DNA from 3 places in the Bradyrhizobium sp. S3.2.6 genome. Region 1 is predicted to be linked to each of the others. Evidence: predicted binding sites of a transcription regulator. Region 1 holds the regulator's gene; each other region holds the start of a gene.
The links. Region 1 encodes PhoB, which activates phosphate uptake and scavenging genes when phosphate is short. Its sites were predicted from a motif close to TGTCATNNANCTGTCAT; they were not measured.

Region 1 (6,015 bases):
GCTTGGAATTGACCTGGTAGGGCTTGAGCACGTTGTGACGGTGCTCGCCTTCCTTGTCGCCCATCGACACCCAGGTGTCGGTGATGACGCAATCGGCGTCCTTCACGGCAGCCTCGGGATCGGTGCCGAGCACGATCGGCGCACCGGTGGCCTTGATGAAGTCGCGCATCACCTTCTTCGGAGCGAGCTCCGGCGGGGTTGCGACATTGAGGTTGAACTTGAAGCGCTCGGCGGCATGGGCCCAGGACGCCAGCACGTTGTTGTCGTCGCCGGTCCAGGCCACGGTGCGACCTTCGATCGGGCCGCGATGCTCTTCGTAAGTCAGGAGATCGGCCATCACCTGGCACGGATGCGAGCGCCGCGTCAGGCCGTTGATCACGGGCACGGTCGCGTTCGCCGCGAGCTCGAGCAGGGCCTCGTGATTGAGGATGCGGATCATGATGGCGTCGACATAGCGCGACAGCACTCGCGCGGTGTCGGCAATGGTCTCGCCGCGGCCAAGCTGCATCTCGGCGCCGGTGAGCATGATGGGCTCGCCGCCGAGCTGGCGCATGGCAACGTCGAACGACACGCGCGTGCGGGTCGACGGGCGCTCGAAGATCATCGCCAGCGTCTTGCCTTCGAGCGGCTTGACCGGCTGATGCGCCTTCTGCTTCGCCTTCATGGCGGAGGAGGCCGCGAGCATGCTCTTGAGCTCCGACAGCGGCAGCTCGTTGATATCGAGGAAGTGCTTTGGCGTCTTGCTCATCAGCTGGCCGCCCGCTCGTTGCCTGAGAGCGCAGCGCAGGCGCGTTCAAGCCGGCCGACGCTGTCCTCGATCTCGGCTTCGGTGACGATCAAGGGCGGCAGGAAGCGCACGACATTGTCGCCGGCGCCGACGGTGAGCAGTTTTTCGTTGCGCAGCGCTGCGACCAGATCGCCGGAGGGCACCACGGCCTTGATGCCGATCAGGAGCCCCTCGCCGCGGACCTCGCTGACGACATCGGGGTGACGATCGATCACGGAGGCGAGCTTCTGCTTGAGCAGCAGCGACATCTTCTGCACGTGGTCGAAGAAGCCGGGCTTGAGCATGACGTCGAGCACGGCGTTCGCGGCCGAGATCGCCAGCGGATTGCCGCCGAAGGTCGAGCCGTGCGAGCCGGGCCCCATGCCGGTGGCAGCATCTGCGGTCGCCAGCACCGCGCCGATCGGGAAGCCGCCGCCGAGCGCCTTGGCCAGCGACATCACGTCAGGCGTGACGCCGGTGCGGCGGTGGGCGAAGAGATCGCCGGTGCGGCCCATGCCGGTCTGCACCTCGTCGAAGGCGAGCAGCAGGCCCTTCTCGTCGCAGAGCTGGCGCAACGCCCTCAGGAAAGAAGGCGTCGCCGAACGAACGCCGCCCTCGCCCTGGATCGGCTCGATCAGGATGCCGGCGGTCTGCGGACCGATCGCCTTCTTCACGGCCTCGATGTCGCCGTGCGGGATCTGGTCGAAACCGTCCATCGGCGGACCGAAACCTTCGAGATATTTTGCAGAGCCGGTCGCAGCCAGCGTCGCCAGCGTGCGGCCGTGGAAGGCGCCTTCGAAGGTGATGATGCGGTAGCGCTCCGGATGTCCTTTGGAGAAGTGATGATGGCGGACCAGCTTGATCACACCCTCCAGCGCTTCGGCGCCGGAATTGCAGAAGAACACGAAGTCCGCAAAACTCTCGTTGCAGAGACGCGCGGCGAGCTTCTCGCCGTCCGGGCTCTGGAACAGGTTCGACATGTGCCAGAGTTTTGTGGCCTGCTCCTGCAGCGCCTTGACCAGCGCGGGATGGGCATGGCCGAGCGCATTCACCGCCACGCCCGAGGTGAAATCGAGATAGCGATCGCCATTGGTTGCGATCAACCAGACGCCTTCACCGCGCTCAAAACCGATGTCGGTTCTGGCGAAAACGGGGAGCAAGTGCGGCGCTGCGCTGTTAGCCATGATGGTCTCTTTGGATGTTTCGGACGGCCTGAAACTGCGTTGCGCAGCGCATCATTGGTCCGGAAAACGAAACGTGCCGCCTTTTAAGGGCGGCACGCATCACTATCTTATGCTTGGCACCATTGGTGTCAATGCCGCCCGGAAAGCCCCGCGAAACCCAGATTCCGTAGTCTTGCGGTGCCGAATTTGCGGGTTTTGGCCACGGAACATGTGGAAGCGAGTCGGCGGACTCTTGCGCGTGAGTCACGCCATATTGTAGCGTCTGGCTTGTCAGATACGACATCTCGTGCAGCGGTTCTGATCCCAAAAGTCCTCATGTACCGGCGTAAACGTTCGGGCGTATCATTGCGCCCGGCGAGCCTTAAGGGATTCTGGCGGCACGGATTTTTCGAGGCTTAGGCATTCGTTGTGCGGCCCCCAGGATGGCAGGCGCGCGGCGAAGGAAAGGGTGCAATGACGGTTTTGACCTGGTCCGACGATCGCGTCGAACAGCTGAAAAAGCTCTGGGAGGCCGGACTTTCGGCCAGCCAGATCGCCGCTGAGCTTGGGAATGTCACCCGTAACGCCGTGATCGGCAAGGTTCACCGGCTCGGCTTGTCGGGCCGCGCCAAGAGCCCGTCTTCGGCAGCTCCGCGGCCGCGCAAGGCGCGTCCAGCGCCGCACATGATGCGGGTGAGCAGGCCCATCGCACGCGGCAATACCGCGCTGGCGCAGGCTTTCGAGGTCGAGGTCGAGGCTGAACCGGTCACCTACGACAACGTGGTACCGATGAGCCAGCGGCTGTCGCTCCTCGAATTGAACGAGGCGACCTGCCACTGGCCGGTCGGCGATCCCTCGAGCCCGGATTTCTTCTTCTGCGGCGGCAAAGCGCTCTCCGGCCTGCCCTATTGCGCCCAGCACTCGCGGGTCGCGTATCAGCCGGCAGCGGATCGCAGGCGGGCCCCGGCGAAGCCGGCGCGGTAAGCTCAGCTCCAAACGACGTCGTCGCGGCCTGGTGCGCAATTGCGCACGGGCCGGAACGATCGGGAGAAGGATCGGCGCGCCTTTGGCGCGCTTTTTTGTTGAGGTCTGCTCAGGCCGTTTCAGGCCTGCTCGGCCTTCGCGAACCGATCGTCCAGCGCGTAGCCGGCGCCGCGGACGGTGCGGATCGGGTCCTGCTCGCGGCCGAGATTGAGCAGCTTGCGCAGGCGGCCGATATGCACATCGACGGTGCGCTCATCGATGTAGATGTCGCGGCCCCAGACGCTGTCGAGCAACTGCTCGCGCGAGAACACGCGGCCGGGATGCTCCAGGAAGAACTCCAGCAGGCGATACTCGGTCGGGCCGAGATCGATCGGCCGGCCCGAGCGCGCCACGCGGCGCTTTTCGCGGTCGAGCTCGATGTCGCCGAACGCCAGCACGGTTGCGAGCCGCTCCGGACTTGCACGCCGGAGCAGGCCTTTCACGCGCGCCAGGAGCTCGGGCACCGAGAACGGCTTGACGATATAGTCGTCAGCGCCGGTCGCCAGGCCCCGCACCCGCTCGCTCTCCTCGCCACGCGCGGTGAGCATGATGATCGGCAGCTGCTTGGTGTCGGATCGCGCACGCAACCGCCGACACAGCTCGATGCCTGATAGCCCCGGCAGCATCCAGTCAAGCACGATCAGATCGGGGATGTGCTCCTTGAGGCGGGTGTCGGCGTCGTCGCCGCGCATTACCGTCTCGACGTCATAGCCGTCGCCTTCGAGGTTGTAGCGGAGAAGCTCGGTCAGAGCTTCCTCGTCCTCAACCACCATAATGCGTGCGCCCATCGGGTCGTCGCTCCTTGCGTAATCAGGTGTTCGGGACCGTGGTGGCGAAGGTCGTCATGTCGCCCTTCGGCCGCTTGTCGGTGATCGCTTGGCCTTCGATCATGTAGAACACGGTCTCGGCAATGTTGGTGGCGTGGTCGCCGATCCGCTCGATGTTCTTGGCGCAGAACATCAGATGGATGCAGAACGAGATGTTGCGCGGATCCTCCATCATGTAGGTGAGGAGCTCACGGAACAGCGAGGTGCAGATGGCGTCGACTTCCTCGTCGCCCTTCCACACCGCCATCGCCGCCGGCAGATCGTGCGCGGCATAGGCGTCCAGCACTGACTTGACCTGCTGCTGCACGAGGTCGGTCATGTGCTCGAGGCCGCGGAACAGCTTGAGCGGATGGAAATCCGTCTCCAGCGCCGCGACGCGCTTGCCCATGTTCTTGGCGAGGTCGCCGATGCGCTCGAGATCGGTCGCGACGCGCATGGCGCCGACGATCTCGCGCAGATCCACCGCCATCGGCTGGCGGCGCGCGATCGTGAGCACGGCGCGCTCCTCGATCTTCTTCTGCAGCGTGTCGAGCTCGGCGTCGATGGCGACGACGCGCTGGCCGAGCGCGACGTCGCGGCGGATCAGCGCATCGACGGAATCGACGATCATGCGCTCGGCGATGCCGCCCATCTCGGCGACCAGGCGCGTGAGCTCCTGGAGGTCGGTGTCGAAGGCCTTTGCGGTATGTTCAGAACCCATGTGCCGTCTCCTCAGCCGAACCGGCCGGTGATGTAATCCTGCGTGCGCCGGTCGGTCGGCGATGTGAATATCTTGCTGGTGTCGTCGAACTCTATCAGCTCGCCGAGATACATGAAGGCGGTCTTGTCGGAGACGCGGGCGGCCTGCTGCATGTTGTGGGTCACGATCGCGATCGTGTAGTTCTCGGACAGCTCCTGGATCAGCTCCTCGACCTTGGCGGTCGAGATCGGGTCGAGCGCCGAGCAGGGCTCGTCGAACAGGATCACCTCGGGCCGCACCGCAACCGTGCGGGCGATGCAGAGGCGCTGCTGCTGGCCGCCGGAGAGCGACAGGCCGGAGGCGTTGAGCTTGTCCTTGACCTCGTTCCACAGCGCGCCGCCGCGCAGCGCTTTCTCGACGCGGTCATCCATCTCGGATTTCGAGATCTTCTCATAGAGACGGATGCCGAAGGCGATGTTCTCGTAGATCGTCATCGGGAACGGCGTCGGCTTCTGGAACACCATGCCGACGCGGGCGCGCAGCAGATTGAGGTCGAGCTTGGGGTCGAGGATGTTGGTCTGGTCGAGCATCAGCTGACCGGTGACGCGCTGGCCCGGATAGAGGTCGTACATTCGGTTGAAGATGCGCAGCAGGGTCGACTTGCCGCAGCCCGACGGGCCGATGAAGGCGGTGACCCGGTTGGTGCCGAGCGCCAGGTTGATGTTCTTCAGCGCGTGGTGCTCGCCATAATAGAAGTTGAGGTTGCGCACCGTCACCTTGGCCGGCGCTTCGGGCAGCATCGGCGCCTGGGGCAGGCCGCCGGCCGCGCTCATCGATACGGAAAGATCGGTCATTTTGCGGTCCTCTCGGCGCTGAGAATGCGCGCGCCAATATTCAGGGCAAGAACGGTCAGGGTGATGAGCAGCGCGCCGCTCCAGGCGAGCTGCTTCCAATAGGCGTAGGGGCTCTGGACGAAATTGTTGATGGTGACCGGCAGGTTCGCCATGGTCTTGTTCAGGCCGAGGCTGAAGAACTGGTTCGACAGCGCGGTGAAGAGCAGCGGCGCGGTTTCGCCGGCGACGCGGGCGGTCGCGAGCAGCACGCCGGTGATGAGACCGGAGCGGGCAGCGCGATACGCGATCCGCTTGATCACCAGCGAGCGCGGCAGGCCGAGCGCAGAGGCCGCCTCGCGCAGCGCGTTCGGCACCAGCAGCAGCATGTCCTCGGTCGTGCGCAACACCACCGGGATCACGATGACGGCGAGCGCGAGCGAGCCTGCGATCGCCGAGAAGCCACGCATCGGCACCACTACGGCGCCGTAGATGAACAGGCCGATGATGATCGAGGGCGCCGACAGCAGGATGTCGTTGATGAAGCGGATCACCGAGGTCAGCTTGTCGTTGCGGCCGTACTCGGCGAGATAGGTGCCGGCAAACAGGCCGAGCGGCGCGCCGATGCCGACGCCGATCACGGTCATGATCAGCGAGCCGACGATGGCGTTGCGCAGGCCGCCTTCGGTCGAGCCCGGAGGCGGCGTGTCCGCAACGAACAGATCGA
Region 2 (6,015 bases), on a different contig from region 1:
CGTGCCCCGCTCGGCTGCGCCGACGGCAAAGCCGCCGAGATCATAGTCGCCGTCCTTGTAGAGGCCGGGCATTTCAGCGGTCTCGCCGCCGATCAGCGCGCAGCCGGACTCACGGCAGCCTTCGGCGACGCCGGCGACAATCGAGGCGGTCGCCTCCGGGTCGAGCTTGCCGCAGGCAAAATAGTCGAGGAAGAACAGCGGCTCGGCGCCCTGCACCACGAGGTCGTTGACGCTCATGGCGACGAGGTCGATGCCGATCCCGCCATGCAGGCCGGTCTCGATCGCGACCTTGACCTTGGTGCCGACGCCGTCGGTGGCCGCGACCAGGACAGGGTCCTTGAAGCCGGCCGCCTTGAGGTCGAACAGGCCGCCGAATCCGCCGATCTCGGCGTCGGCGCCTGGCCGTGCAGTGGCGCGCACCATCGGCTTGATCAGGTCGACCAGGCGGTTGCCCGCGTCGATATCGACGCCTGAATCGGCGTAAGTGAGGCCGTTTTTGCGGTCGGTCATGCCCGATTTCCAGTGGGTTTGCGGCTGGTTACGTCGAATTCCGGGGACACGCAATGGCAAGCGTGGCGCCCCGCCCTATACTATGTAGATATCAACCGGTTCGGCCTCCAAGGGGCCGGATTTCGAGGTCAGGTCGGGTGCCGGGAAGCGCCGCGTGAGTATTCCGAACATCATTACCCTGGGCCGCATCATGCTGGTCCCGATCATCGTCTGGGCCATCGTGTCGAGCCAAATGGAGGTGGCGTTCACCGTCTTCCTGGTCGCCGGCATCAGCGACGCCGTCGACGGCTTTCTGGCCAAGCGCTTCAACATGGCGAGCGAGCTAGGCGCCCTGCTCGACCCCCTGGCCGACAAGGCGCTGCTGGTGTCGATCTACCTCGCGCTCGGCATCTGGGGCGACATTCCGCGCTGGATCGTGATCCTGGTGGTGTCGCGCGACATCATGATCGTGGCGGCAGTGATCGTGTCCTGGCTGTTCGACAAGCCGGTCGAGATGAAGCCGTCGATGGTCTCCAAGCTCAACACCGCGGCCCAGGTGGCCTATGCGGCGCTGGTGCTGGCCTCGCTCGCCTTCGGCTTCAAGTCGGGGCCCTATGATATAATCCTGATGGGCCTCGTTACGGTGTTCACGCTGTCCTCCGTGTCGCTCTATCTCGTCGAGTGGCTACGGCACATGAGCACTATTGATGGCAAGTAGCACGGTCGGGGCCAAATGAGCCGGGAGGCGGCCCCGCAAAAGGCCAACTCCCGATCGAATAAGTCTATCCTCTTCAAACACAGCCGGCGCGCCGGCACGGAGCAAAGCAAGCGTGGCAGGCCGCGTTCATCCCCGACAATTGGCGTTTTCGCTTCCGCATGCGGAGAGCCTCAGCCGGGACAATTTCCTCGAGGGCCCTGCCAATGCCGCAGGCCTCGCGCTGATCGACGGCTGGCCGGAATGGCCGAACCGGGTCATGTGGCTCGCCGGCCCCGAAGGCTCAGGCAAGAGCCATCTCGGCGCGATCTGGGCCGAGGAGGCCGGCGCCCGTTCGAGCGCGGCCAATGCGCTGACCGCAGCCAGCGTCCCCGGCGCGCTCGCGACCGGCGCGCTGGTGGTCGAGGATCTCAAGGCCACGGATTTTGACGAGCGCGCCCTCTTCCATCTGATGAACCTCGCCCGCGAAGACGGCGCCTATGTGCTGTTCACCGGACGTGAGGCGCCGGCGGCGATCGAGGTGGAGCTCCGAGACCTCCGCTCCCGGCTGCGGACGATTCCGGTGATTTCGCTGGCGCCGCCAGACGACCAGCTGTTCCGCGGCCTGATCGTCAAGTTCTGCGCCGACCGCCAGCTCTCCGTGGACGAAAGCGTGGTCAGCTACCTCGCGACCCGGCTGGAGCGGTCGTCGGCCGCCGCCCGGCGCGCCGTGGAGCTGCTCGACGGCGAGGCGCTCCGGCTCGGCCGCCCCGTCACCCGGGCGCTCGCTGCTGAACTGCTGCGCGACGCCTGACCGCCAAGTCCCCCTTTGGTCCCCTTTGCGCCCGCTTGACGCGGCGAGGCAGCCGAACATCAATGTCATCGAAACGTCATCGCACTAACACATGCTCCGGCCGGCTTTGCGCATAAATCGCAAACTGGGGCGAACTGAATGGACCGACTTCTCATGGATTCCGTGCAAGCTATTGAAACAAAAGAGAAAGCTACGGAATCCGAGAGCCTTCCGGCGATCGCCTCAAGCCCCGAGCGATTCATCAATCGCGAACTCTCCTGGCTGCATTTCAACCGCCGTGTCCTGGAGGAATCGGTCAATCCCAGCCATCCGGTGCTGGAGCGGGTACGATTCCTGTCGATCTCCGCAAATAACCTCGACGAATTCTTCATGGTCCGCGTCGCCGGCATCAAGGCGCAGGTGCGCGAGGGTATCGCCGAACGTGCCCCCGATGGCCTGACCCCGTCCGAGCAACTCGCGCTCATCAACCGCACCGTTTCGCGGCTTGCTTCCGACCAGCAGGCGATCTGGGCCGATTTGCGCGGTACCCTCGCCGGGGTCGGCATCGTGCTGGTCGACGGCAAGGAGGTCACCAAGGCGGAGCGGACCTGGCTCGAGGATTATTTCCTCAACAACGTGTTCCCACTACTGACGCCATTGGCGATCGATCCGGCCCACCCCTTCCCGTTCATCCCGAGCCTCGGCTTCACCATCGCGCTCCAGCTCACGCGCGCCATCGACGGCAAGCAGATGAACGCGCTGATCCGCATGCCCGGCAAGATCGACCGCTTCATCCGCCTGCCGGCCGACGGCAAGGTGGTGCGCCTGATCTCGCTGGAGCAGGTGACCGGCCTTTTCATCAATCGCCTGTTCCCCGGTTACAATCTGCACGGCCAGGGCGCCTTCCGCATCATCCGCGACTCCGAGCTCGAAATCGAGGAAGAGGCCGAAGACCTCGTCCGCCTGTTCGAGACCGCGCTGAAGCGCCGCCGCCGCGGGTCGGTGATCCGGCTCGAGATCGACGCCAAGATGCCGGAGCAGCTGCGCAGCTTCGTGCAGCACGCGCTGTCGGCCGCCGACGACGAAGTGTTCCTGGTCGACGGCGTGCTCGCCATGAACGAGCTCTCGCAGCTCACCCGGCTCGACCGGCCCGATCTCGAATTCACCCCTTACGTGCCGCGCCATCCCGAACGCGTGCGCGAGCATGGCGGCGACATCTTTGCCGCCATTCGCCAGAAGGACCTGGTCGTCCATCATCCCTACGAATCCTTCGACGTGGTGGTGCAGTTCCTGCAGCAGGCCGCACGTGACCCCGACGTCGTCGCGATCAAGCAGACGCTTTACCGCACCTCCAACAACTCGCCGATCGTGCGCACGCTGGCGGAAGCGGCCGAAGCCGGCAAGTCCGTCACCGCGCTGATCGAGCTGAAGGCGCGCTTCGATGAAGAAGCCAACATCCGCTGGGCGCGCGACCTCGAAAGGGCCGGCGTGCAGGTCGTCTACGGCTTCCTCGAGTTGAAGACGCACGCGAAGCTTTCGATGGTGGTACGCCGCGAAGGCGGCAGCCTCACCACTTACGTCCATACCGGCACCGGCAACTATCACCCGGTCACCGCGCGTATTTATACGGACCTCTCTTACTTCACCTCGGAACCGACCATTGGCCGCGACGCCGCGCGCGTGTTCAACTTCATCACGGGCTACGCCGCACCAAGCGATCTGGAAAAGATGGCGGTGTCGCCGCTGACCCTGCGCAAGCGCATCATCGAGCACATCCAGGGCGAGACCGAGCACGCGCGTCACGGCAAGCCCGGCGCGGTCTGGATGAAGATGAATGCGCTGGTCGACCCCGATATCATCGACGCGCTCTACGAGGCCTCACAGGCGGGCGTGCAGGTCGAGCTCGTGGTCCGCGGTATCTGCTGCCTGCGACCCGGCATTCCCGGCCTGTCGGAGAACATCCGCGTCAAGTCGATCATCGGACGCTTTCTGGAGCACGGCCGAATCTACTGCTTCGGCATGGGCCAGGGCCTGCCGAGCGCGAAAGCGGCTGTGTATATCTCGTCAGCCGATATGATGCCGCGCAACCTCGACCGGCGCGTCGAGGTGCTGTGTCCGCTGCAAAATCCCACGGTGCATCAGCAGGTTCTCGAACAGATCATGGTCGCGAACCTGAAGGACAATGAGCAGAGCTGGCAATTGTTGCCGGACGGGTCTTCAACGCGTATGAAGACCGCGAAGGGCGAGGAGCCTTTCAACGTGCACAACTACTTCATGACAAATCCGAGTCTGTCTGGCCGTGGAAAGTCGCTCAAGGAATCCTCGCCGCGCCGTCTCACGCGCAGAAACGAACGCCATCAGTCCTGACCGGAGATTTCTGCCTTGAAACGGCCGCGCAAGCGTGGCGCTAGCGTCGCGGTCATCGACATCGGCTCCAACTCGGTTCGTCTCGTCGTCTACAAGGGACTGACACGGAGCCTGATTCCGATCTTCAACGAGAAGACGCTGTGCGGCCTCGGGCGAGAGGTGCAGAGCACGGGCCTGCTCGCGCCGGATGCCGTCGACAAGGCGCTGACCTCGTTGAAGCGTTTTCGGGCGTTGTGCCGCGTGATGCAGGTCGGCCGCGTGTTTGCGATTGCAACCGCGGCCTGCCGCGATGCTTCCAACGGCCCCGACTTTATCGCCAAAGCCGAGCGCATCTGCGCCGTGAAGATCGAGATCCTGTCGGGACCGCGCGAAGCGAAGCTGTCGGCGCTCGGCGTGCTCTCGGGCATTCACCGCCCCGACGGCATCGTCGGCGATCTCGGCGGCGGCTCGCTCGAGCTGATCGACGTGCGCGGGAACAGCGTGCGCAGCGGCGTGACGCTGCCGCTCGGCGGCCTCGCGCTGCAGGACCTCGCGCACAAATCGCTCAAGCGCGCCGACCGCATCGTCCGCGAGGCAATCGACGATGTGGCGCAGCTCAAGGCGGGCAGCGGCCGCAGCTTCTATGCGGTCGGCGGCACCTGGCGCGCGCTTGCGCGCATCCACATCATCCAGAGCGGCTACCCGCTCCAGGTGATGCACGGCTATTCGATTTCGGCCGCCGAAGCGCTCGACTTTTCGCGTCGTCTGCGTCGTCTTGCAGCCGCCAACATGCTCGCCGACATCGAGGTCGTCGCGGATGCGCGGCGCCCTCTCCTCACCTATGCCGCGCTGGTGCTCGAGCACATCATCCGGGTCGCAAAACCGAAGACCATCGTGTTTTCGACCTTCGGGGTGCGCGAAGGTCTGCTGCACGAGAAGCTCTCGGAGAGCGAGCGCAACAAGGACGGGCTGATCTGCGCGGCGGAAGAGCTGAACCAGCTGCTGTCACGCTCGGCCAAGCATGCGCGCGAGCTGATCGCCTGGACCGACCGCCTCGCGCGCGTTGTCAAGCTGCGCGAGACCGGGGAGGACCGCCGGCTTCGCCACGCCGCCTGCCTGCTCTCCGACATCGGCTGGCGCGTGCATCCCGACCATCGCGGCGAGCAAACGCTGAGCCTCGTCGTCAACGGCAATTTCGGCGCAATCACGCACATCGAGCGCGCCTTTGTCGGCCTGTCGGTGTTCTATCGCTATGCGGGCTTGAGCGAAGAGAACCAGCCGCCGCTGACGATGCAGGAACTGCTGACACCGGCGCAGCTCGAGCGCGCCCGCCTCCTTGGGGCGGCGTTCCGTGTCGCGCATCTGATCTCGGCGGCGCGCCCGGGCGTGCTACCCGCCACGCATTTCCGCAGCCAGGGGCGCAACCTGATGCTGGTGTTCGAGCACAGGCTCGGCGATCTCGTCGCCGACCGCGTCGGCAGCCGCTTCAAGCAGCTCGCCCGCCTGATCGGACGATCGGGGTCGATCGTACGGCGGTAGGGCTTATTCAGCTGACGCTTTTGCGTGCTCGAGCGCGGCGAGACTCAGGCTGCGCCGGCGCCAGATCGAGCCGACCAGCAGCACGACGATGACGCCGAGCGCTGCGCAGAGATATTCCGCGCCACCGCCGCCATGGGCGAATTGCGGCGGGATG
Region 3 (6,015 bases), 240 kb from region 1:
AGCGAGCGAACAAAGATGCGATAGGCTTCGGTGCCTTCCGCCATAAAGTGGTCGCGATTGGACGGCGACGGTAGGCGCTTGGGCACGAAGCCGCCTTTGGCGCCGACTGGTACGATCACGGCATTCTTGACCTGCTGCGCCTTCACGAGGCCCAGGATCTCGGTACGGAAATCCTGCGGCCGATCGGACCAGCGCAGGCCACCGCGCGCAACCTTGCCGAAGCGCAGGTGAATGCCTTCGAGACGAGGTGAATAGACGAAGATCTCGTAGAGAGGTCGTGGAGTTGGCAGGTCGTCGATTCGGCGCGCATCGAACTTGAAGGAGATCACCGGACGCGGATGTCCATCCTCGCCGATCTGCCACAGATTGGTGCGGATGGTCGCCTGCACCAGATTTGTGAAACGGCGCAGGATGCGGTCTTCGTCGAGCGAGGCAACGGATTTAAGCTGCTCCTCGATCTCGGCAAGCAGGGCCGTCTCGCCTGCCGAGCGCTCGGAATCAGTAACGGCGAGACGCGGATCGAGGCGGGTCTGGAACAGCGCGACGAGGCTGGCCGTGATCGCGGCGTTCTTGCGCAAGGTCTCCCACATATAATCCTGGGTGAAGGGAGCGCGGATCTGGTGCAAGTAGCGCGACAGCGCCCGGATGGTCGAGACTTCCCGCCAGCCCAGGGCCGTGCGCAGGATCAAGGCATTATACCCGTCGGATTCGGCGCGATCCGTGACCACCGCCATGATCGAGGCTTCCAGACGATGGCTGAATTCCGGACTGGTGTCGATCGGCCGGCCGTCGCTGGTCTCGATCGTCATATCGTGCAGCCAGACCGGCTCGGGTCTGTTACCGGGCACGATCTGATAAGTGCGTTCGTTGACCACGCGCAGGCCATGATTTTCGATCACCGGCACGCGATAGGACAGCGATAGCGGTGCGGCGTCGGAGAACACCTTCAGGGCAAAGCGCCTGGGATCGTCCTCGCCCTTGTCGCGGTGAACCGAAATCGTCACCGGGCGGGCCGGGGTCAGCCTTTCGATGGTCGCGATATCGGCGATCGCCTGCTCCGCAGTGAAAGCCTCGGTATAGCCGCCGCTAAAGGACTTGGCATAGCGGTTGGCGAGCATGCGCGCCCGCATGCCGTCGGTCGACGCGGCGAGCGCGGCCTTCAGCTTGTCGGCCCAGGTCGCGGCAATAGCGCTGATCCCGGCTTCGAGCGTGGCGCGCTCGACGACTGGCGTTTTGCCTTCATAGCGCCCGATGATGAAGTGGACGCGCGCAAGCGCGCCTTCAGGGAATGATACGTAGGAAGCTGACAGGGTCCCCTTGTAGACCTGCGACAGGAAGGTTCCGACGCGCGTGCGGACGTCGCTATCGTATTTGTCGCGCGGAATGAAGGTGAGGATGGATACGAAGCGATCGAACTTGTCTACCCGCGCCAGCGCCCGGACGCGCGGGCGCTCGTAGAGGAGCAGGACCTCGATGACGAAATTGTAGAGCGTGTCGACGTCGATCTGGAATAGCTCGTCACGCGGATAATCTTCGAGGATATGCATGAGCGCCTTGCCCGAATGGCCGTTCGGGTCGAAGCCGGCGCGCTGCAGCACCCGCGAAACCTTGTGGCGCACATAAGGGATCTGCCGCACCGAGCGGGTATAGGCGCCTGAGGTAAACAGGCCGACGACGCGCAATTCGCCCTCGAGCCGGCCGTCGGGCGCATAGAGCTTGATGCCCACATAATCCATCCGGATGCGGCGATGGACGCGGCTAGAGACATTGGCCTTGAAGACGGTCAGCAGGGTCGGTTCGCGCATGAACTGGCGAATTTCCGATGTCATCACCACCATTTCGTTGCCGCGGCGCAGGACCTTCACGTCCGGATCGCGCAAGATGCCGAGGCCTTCGCCGGTCGTAATGTCGTCCGACCCATCGCTGTCCGGCGAGAAGCGATATTCGCGCACGCCGAGGAAGGTGAAATTGTCCGCGCAGAGCCATTGCAGGAACTGGTTGGCTTCGGCGACCTCGTCGATCGGCAGCGGCGGAGGATTGGAAGAGAAAGTCTTGATCGCTTCCTCGACGCGGTCACGCATGACCCGCCAGTCGGCGACGCAGGCGCGGACGTCGTTCAACGTTCTGGTGAGGCCATCGACCAGCTTCTGGCGATCGGCATCCGCGTCCAGGCGGGTGATGTGGAGGTGAATCAGGCTTTCGCGCGCGCCCTTTACTCCCTCGGGCAGTGCTTCGCCGTAGAAGCGGAGCAGCTTGCCCTCGTCATCGCGCTCCACGGCGATGATCGGGTGAGCGACGAGGGTGACTTCGATGCCCTGCTCGGCGAGCTCCGCCATCGTGGAATCGAACAGGAAGGGCATGTTGTCGTTGAGAATCTCCAGCACGGAAATCTCGCGCCCATTCGGCAACGTCGGATTGGCAACGCGGATATCGGCGCTGCCGGCCGTGCGTCGCTGCACGTGCTCCCAGGCGTGCTCCGCCAGAAGGGCAAGCGAGGCGGCATCGTAATGGGCGAGATCCTCGATATTGCTGTAGCCGAACAAGGGCTCGGCAAAGGCCCGGGGGCTCTTGCCCGGCGGCACGCTGCCCGCTGCATCGCGGATCAGGGTTGCCCGGGCCCTGTCGTCACGCCACGCCATCATATCCTCCATTTGCCGCGCCGTCCGACCGCAGTCGCGGTCATCAGCCTGATTCTGGAGTGCACTCTTCGAGCGCCGCGATCGAGTGCGTACGTGAAATCTTCGGTCTCGAAGCTTCAACAGTTCGACGACAATACTACGATCCCGGAGCGAAAGGCGCACGCTGTCGTGAGGCGTGCTGAAAATTCCCTACCGCAGCGCGTGAGGCCGACGTCGGCGCCGATGGCCGCCGCATCCCCGGGCGTGAAAAAATCACAAGCAATTTCAACTGTATATGGGTTCGCGGTTTTGTTCTGAATGGTGCGCCACTTCATCCCACCGCAACGTCGACGTTCTGACCGGCATTGCGCCCGGCCGGCGTCGTGACCACCGGCGTCACCGGATCGTCACCCGGCGGGCCGATCAGGCAGGCGAACCGGCCCCGCCAGGTCGGCGATCGCCAGAGATCGCGCGCGAGCGCCGCCCATTCGTGAAACGCGATGACGACCGGATTGTTGGAGCGCAGCGGCTTCACCAGGCCGTAATTGCACGGCAGGTCGTCGCGTTCGGCGACGAAGGTGCCGAACATCCGGTCGAACACGATGAAGATGCCGCCGTAGTTGCGATCGAGATACTCCGCGTTGCAAGCATGGTGCACGCGATGATGCGAAGGCGTGTTGAGCACATATTCCAGCCAGCCGAGTTTCGGGATCCACTCCGCGTGCAGCCAGAACTGGTAGAGCAGATTGATGCCGGCTGCGATGAACACCGGTCCCGGTGCGAAGCCGAGCCAGATCATCGGCACGTAGAAGATTGCGGCACCGGTCAGCCTCCCGGTCCAGCCGAAGCGGTAGGACGCCGCGAGATTGAACTCGTTCGAGGAATGGTGGATCGCGTGCGTCGCCCAGAACCAGCGAACCCGGTGGCTGGCGCGATGGAACCAGTAGTAGCTGAAATCCTGGGCGATCACGAGCACGACCACCGACAGCACGCTGTTGAGCGGGATGGTGAACAGCCGGTGGCTCCAGGCCAGATCGACCAGCGGCTGCGCGATGCTGAGCGGCAGCAGCGTGTAGACGAGATATTGCCGGCCGAGCGCATCGACCAGCGAGGCGCAATAGGCACGCCAATTGTAGTCACGGCGCATCACCAGGGCCAGGACGAGCCCCTCCAGCGTCGCGATCACGATCACGGCGGGAAGGGAAAACTGCAGAACGGAAATCAATGGCTTCATCGCAACCTCGCATCCGCAGACGCATCGCCTGCAGGGCATGAGTTGCACGGGGGAAGCGCCGCGGCGCGCCGATTCCTGAACGAAGACTGGCCGATTCCTGCAAAGAGCCCGTCAAATCAGGAAACGGCTAGATTTCGGCCCCTGCCACACCGCCGGCACGAGCCCGCCGATACTCGGACGGCGTCAGGCCGGTATGCGACTTGAAGGCGCGATTGAAGGGCCCGATCGAGCCGAAGCCGGCGTCGAGCGCAATGGTCAGGATCGGCACTGCGGCTTGCGTGGGATCGCTCAGCGCGGCCTCGACCTCAGCCAGACGATAGCCGTTGACGAAGGCGCTGAAATTGCGATGGCCGAGCTGCCGGTTGATCAGATGGCGCAGCCGGTATTCCGGGATCTCGAGCTTCCGTGACAATGTTGCGATGCTCAGGTCCGGCTCGCGAAAGACCTTGTCGCGGTCGAGCAGGCGGCGCAGCGCCGCGAGTTCGGCTGCATCGGGTTCGGTTGCCGGCACTGCTGCCGGTGGATCACGCGAAATCACGGTCGGCTGGCTCGCCAGCGCAGGCGCGGGCACCAGCGGTGGTTCAGTCGAGGCCAGCGTGCCCAGCACGGCGAACAGGAATATCACCGCCGTCAAGCCGGCCGCGTTGGCGAGACTGAGCGATGACACGGACAGGCCGCCGGGCCAGAGCCAGTCCGATGCAATAATGAACAGGGCATAGAGCACGGTGACGACGGCATACCAGACGCGCAGCCGTCGCCGCTTCTCCACCAGATCGGCCGCGCGCCCAGACAGCACATGCCAGATGCCCAGCAGCAGAAGCGACACGGACAGAGCGGTGCGCGCTACATCGACGGACATCGGATGCCTGGACATGTCGATCCATGCGAGGCCCATCAATGCGAGCGCGCCGAGCGAATGGTACCAGCGCAGGCGAAATTCATCGACGAAGATGGCGCTCACTGCAATCCAGAATGCGGCCGGTATGCCGCCGCTGACGAGATGCACCGGAATGCGCAGAAGCAGAGCCAGCGCACCGAAGCCGGATGCCGATTCGACGACATAGGCCGCGATGCTCAAATTCAGCAGTGCGGAATAGCGGCTGACGGGATTGCGCGGTGCATCGCGCGCGGCAATCGCCACGCGAAAAAGAAGAATGACGACCGCTCCTCCTCGCAATGCGGCTTCCAGGGTCGACATGCGATTCAGCGGTCCGAATGAGAGCGTCTTTGGGAAAAGGACGGGAAGAGTATCGTATCAAACTCATCTATCTTGTTTCCAAATATTTCCAATCGTTCAACGGAAACATTGAGCAACCGGCGGATTGCGGCTCCAACGGCTCCGCGCCAGCTCCCGTGTCTACCACCGCCCGACCGGGCAAATCCAACCGCCAAGGTGAACCTGCGAACCCAGGACTGGATGCGACTTGGGCAATATCGACCCGAGCTCACCAAAAGCACGGATAGCAACCATGACCTCGATTTCGGCGCTCTCCACACATCACCACCAACACATATCGCCCCTGCAGCGACTGCAAGACGAGCTGCAATCGGAAGTCAGTTCCGGCACGATCAGTGCATCCGATCAGTCGGCGCTGTCCTCCGCGCTCGACGATATCGACTCCTCCCTGCAATCGGACGGGACAAGCGATCAACCCGGCAGCGGCAGCGGACCTGACGGCATCAAGTCGAGGATCGATAGTCTGATTCAGCAGGAGGTGTCGTCCGGCAAGCTCACCGACCAGCAGGCCACCGAGCTGCAAGGTATCTTCAAGTCTGCGTTCGCGCACGGACCAGGTGGAGCGGGCGGACCGCCACCGTTCAACGCGCCGCCTCCTGTCGGCGGCACCGACAGCTCGTCCAGCGGCACGAACACTTCGTCGAGTGGCAATTCGACGGCGGATCTGCTCGAGAAATTCCTGGATTCGCTGAAAGCCTCGCTCGCGGATTCGACCTACAGCGGGTCGGGATCGAACGGCACGTCCAATCCCTCCGACCCCTCGCTGTCCAATGTCCTTCTCAACGACCGGATCTGATATCGGCGACGCAACACGCGTCTGATCCGGCCATCCTTCGGCATCCCAAAGGGTGGCTCAGCTGCGATCCGGACGGGGGCCATACGCGGCCCTCGTCCTCGCGGTCTCAGTGCCTGACATGCTCGAACAC

Region 2: ABID58_RS28350 (RNA degradosome polyphosphate kinase) is a predicted target of PhoB. The motif match lies at 2,061-2,077, and genes of this name have one in related genera.
Region 3: ABID58_RS02285 (NAD-glutamate dehydrogenase) is a predicted target of PhoB. The motif match lies at 2,756-2,772, and genes of this name have one in related genera.

Annotation. Positions count from the first base shown of each region.
Region 1 covers NZ_JBEPOS010000001.1:714,446-720,460, reverse strand. The annotation lists gene argF (ornithine carbamoyltransferase) at 1-748, opposite strand, end outside; gene ABID58_RS03325 (aspartate aminotransferase family protein) at 748-1,950, opposite strand; gene ABID58_RS03320 (GcrA family cell cycle regulator) at 2,404-2,913, shown strand; gene phoB (phosphate regulon transcriptional regulator PhoB) at 3,033-3,740, opposite strand; gene phoU (phosphate signaling complex protein PhoU) at 3,763-4,479, opposite strand; gene pstB (phosphate ABC transporter ATP-binding protein PstB) at 4,491-5,312, opposite strand; gene pstA (phosphate ABC transporter permease PstA) at 5,309-6,015, opposite strand, start outside.
Region 2 covers NZ_JBEPOS010000020.1:88,314-94,328, reverse strand. The annotation lists gene purM (phosphoribosylformylglycinamidine cyclo-ligase) at 1-510, opposite strand, end outside; gene ABID58_RS28360 (CDP-alcohol phosphatidyltransferase family protein) at 665-1,207, shown strand; gene ABID58_RS28355 (P-loop NTPase family protein) at 1,320-1,997, shown strand; gene ABID58_RS28350 (RNA degradosome polyphosphate kinase) at 2,151-4,343, shown strand; gene ppx (exopolyphosphatase) at 4,359-5,861, shown strand; gene ABID58_RS28340 (TerC family protein) at 5,865-6,015, opposite strand, start outside.
Region 3 covers NZ_JBEPOS010000001.1:470,433-476,447, reverse strand. The annotation lists gene ABID58_RS02285 (NAD-glutamate dehydrogenase) at 1-2,651, opposite strand, end outside; gene ABID58_RS02280 (sterol desaturase family protein) at 2,950-3,852, opposite strand; gene ABID58_RS02275 (AraC family transcriptional regulator) at 3,980-5,050, opposite strand; gene ABID58_RS02270 (hypothetical protein) at 5,322-5,885, shown strand; gene ABID58_RS02265 (hypothetical protein) at 5,992-6,015, opposite strand, start outside.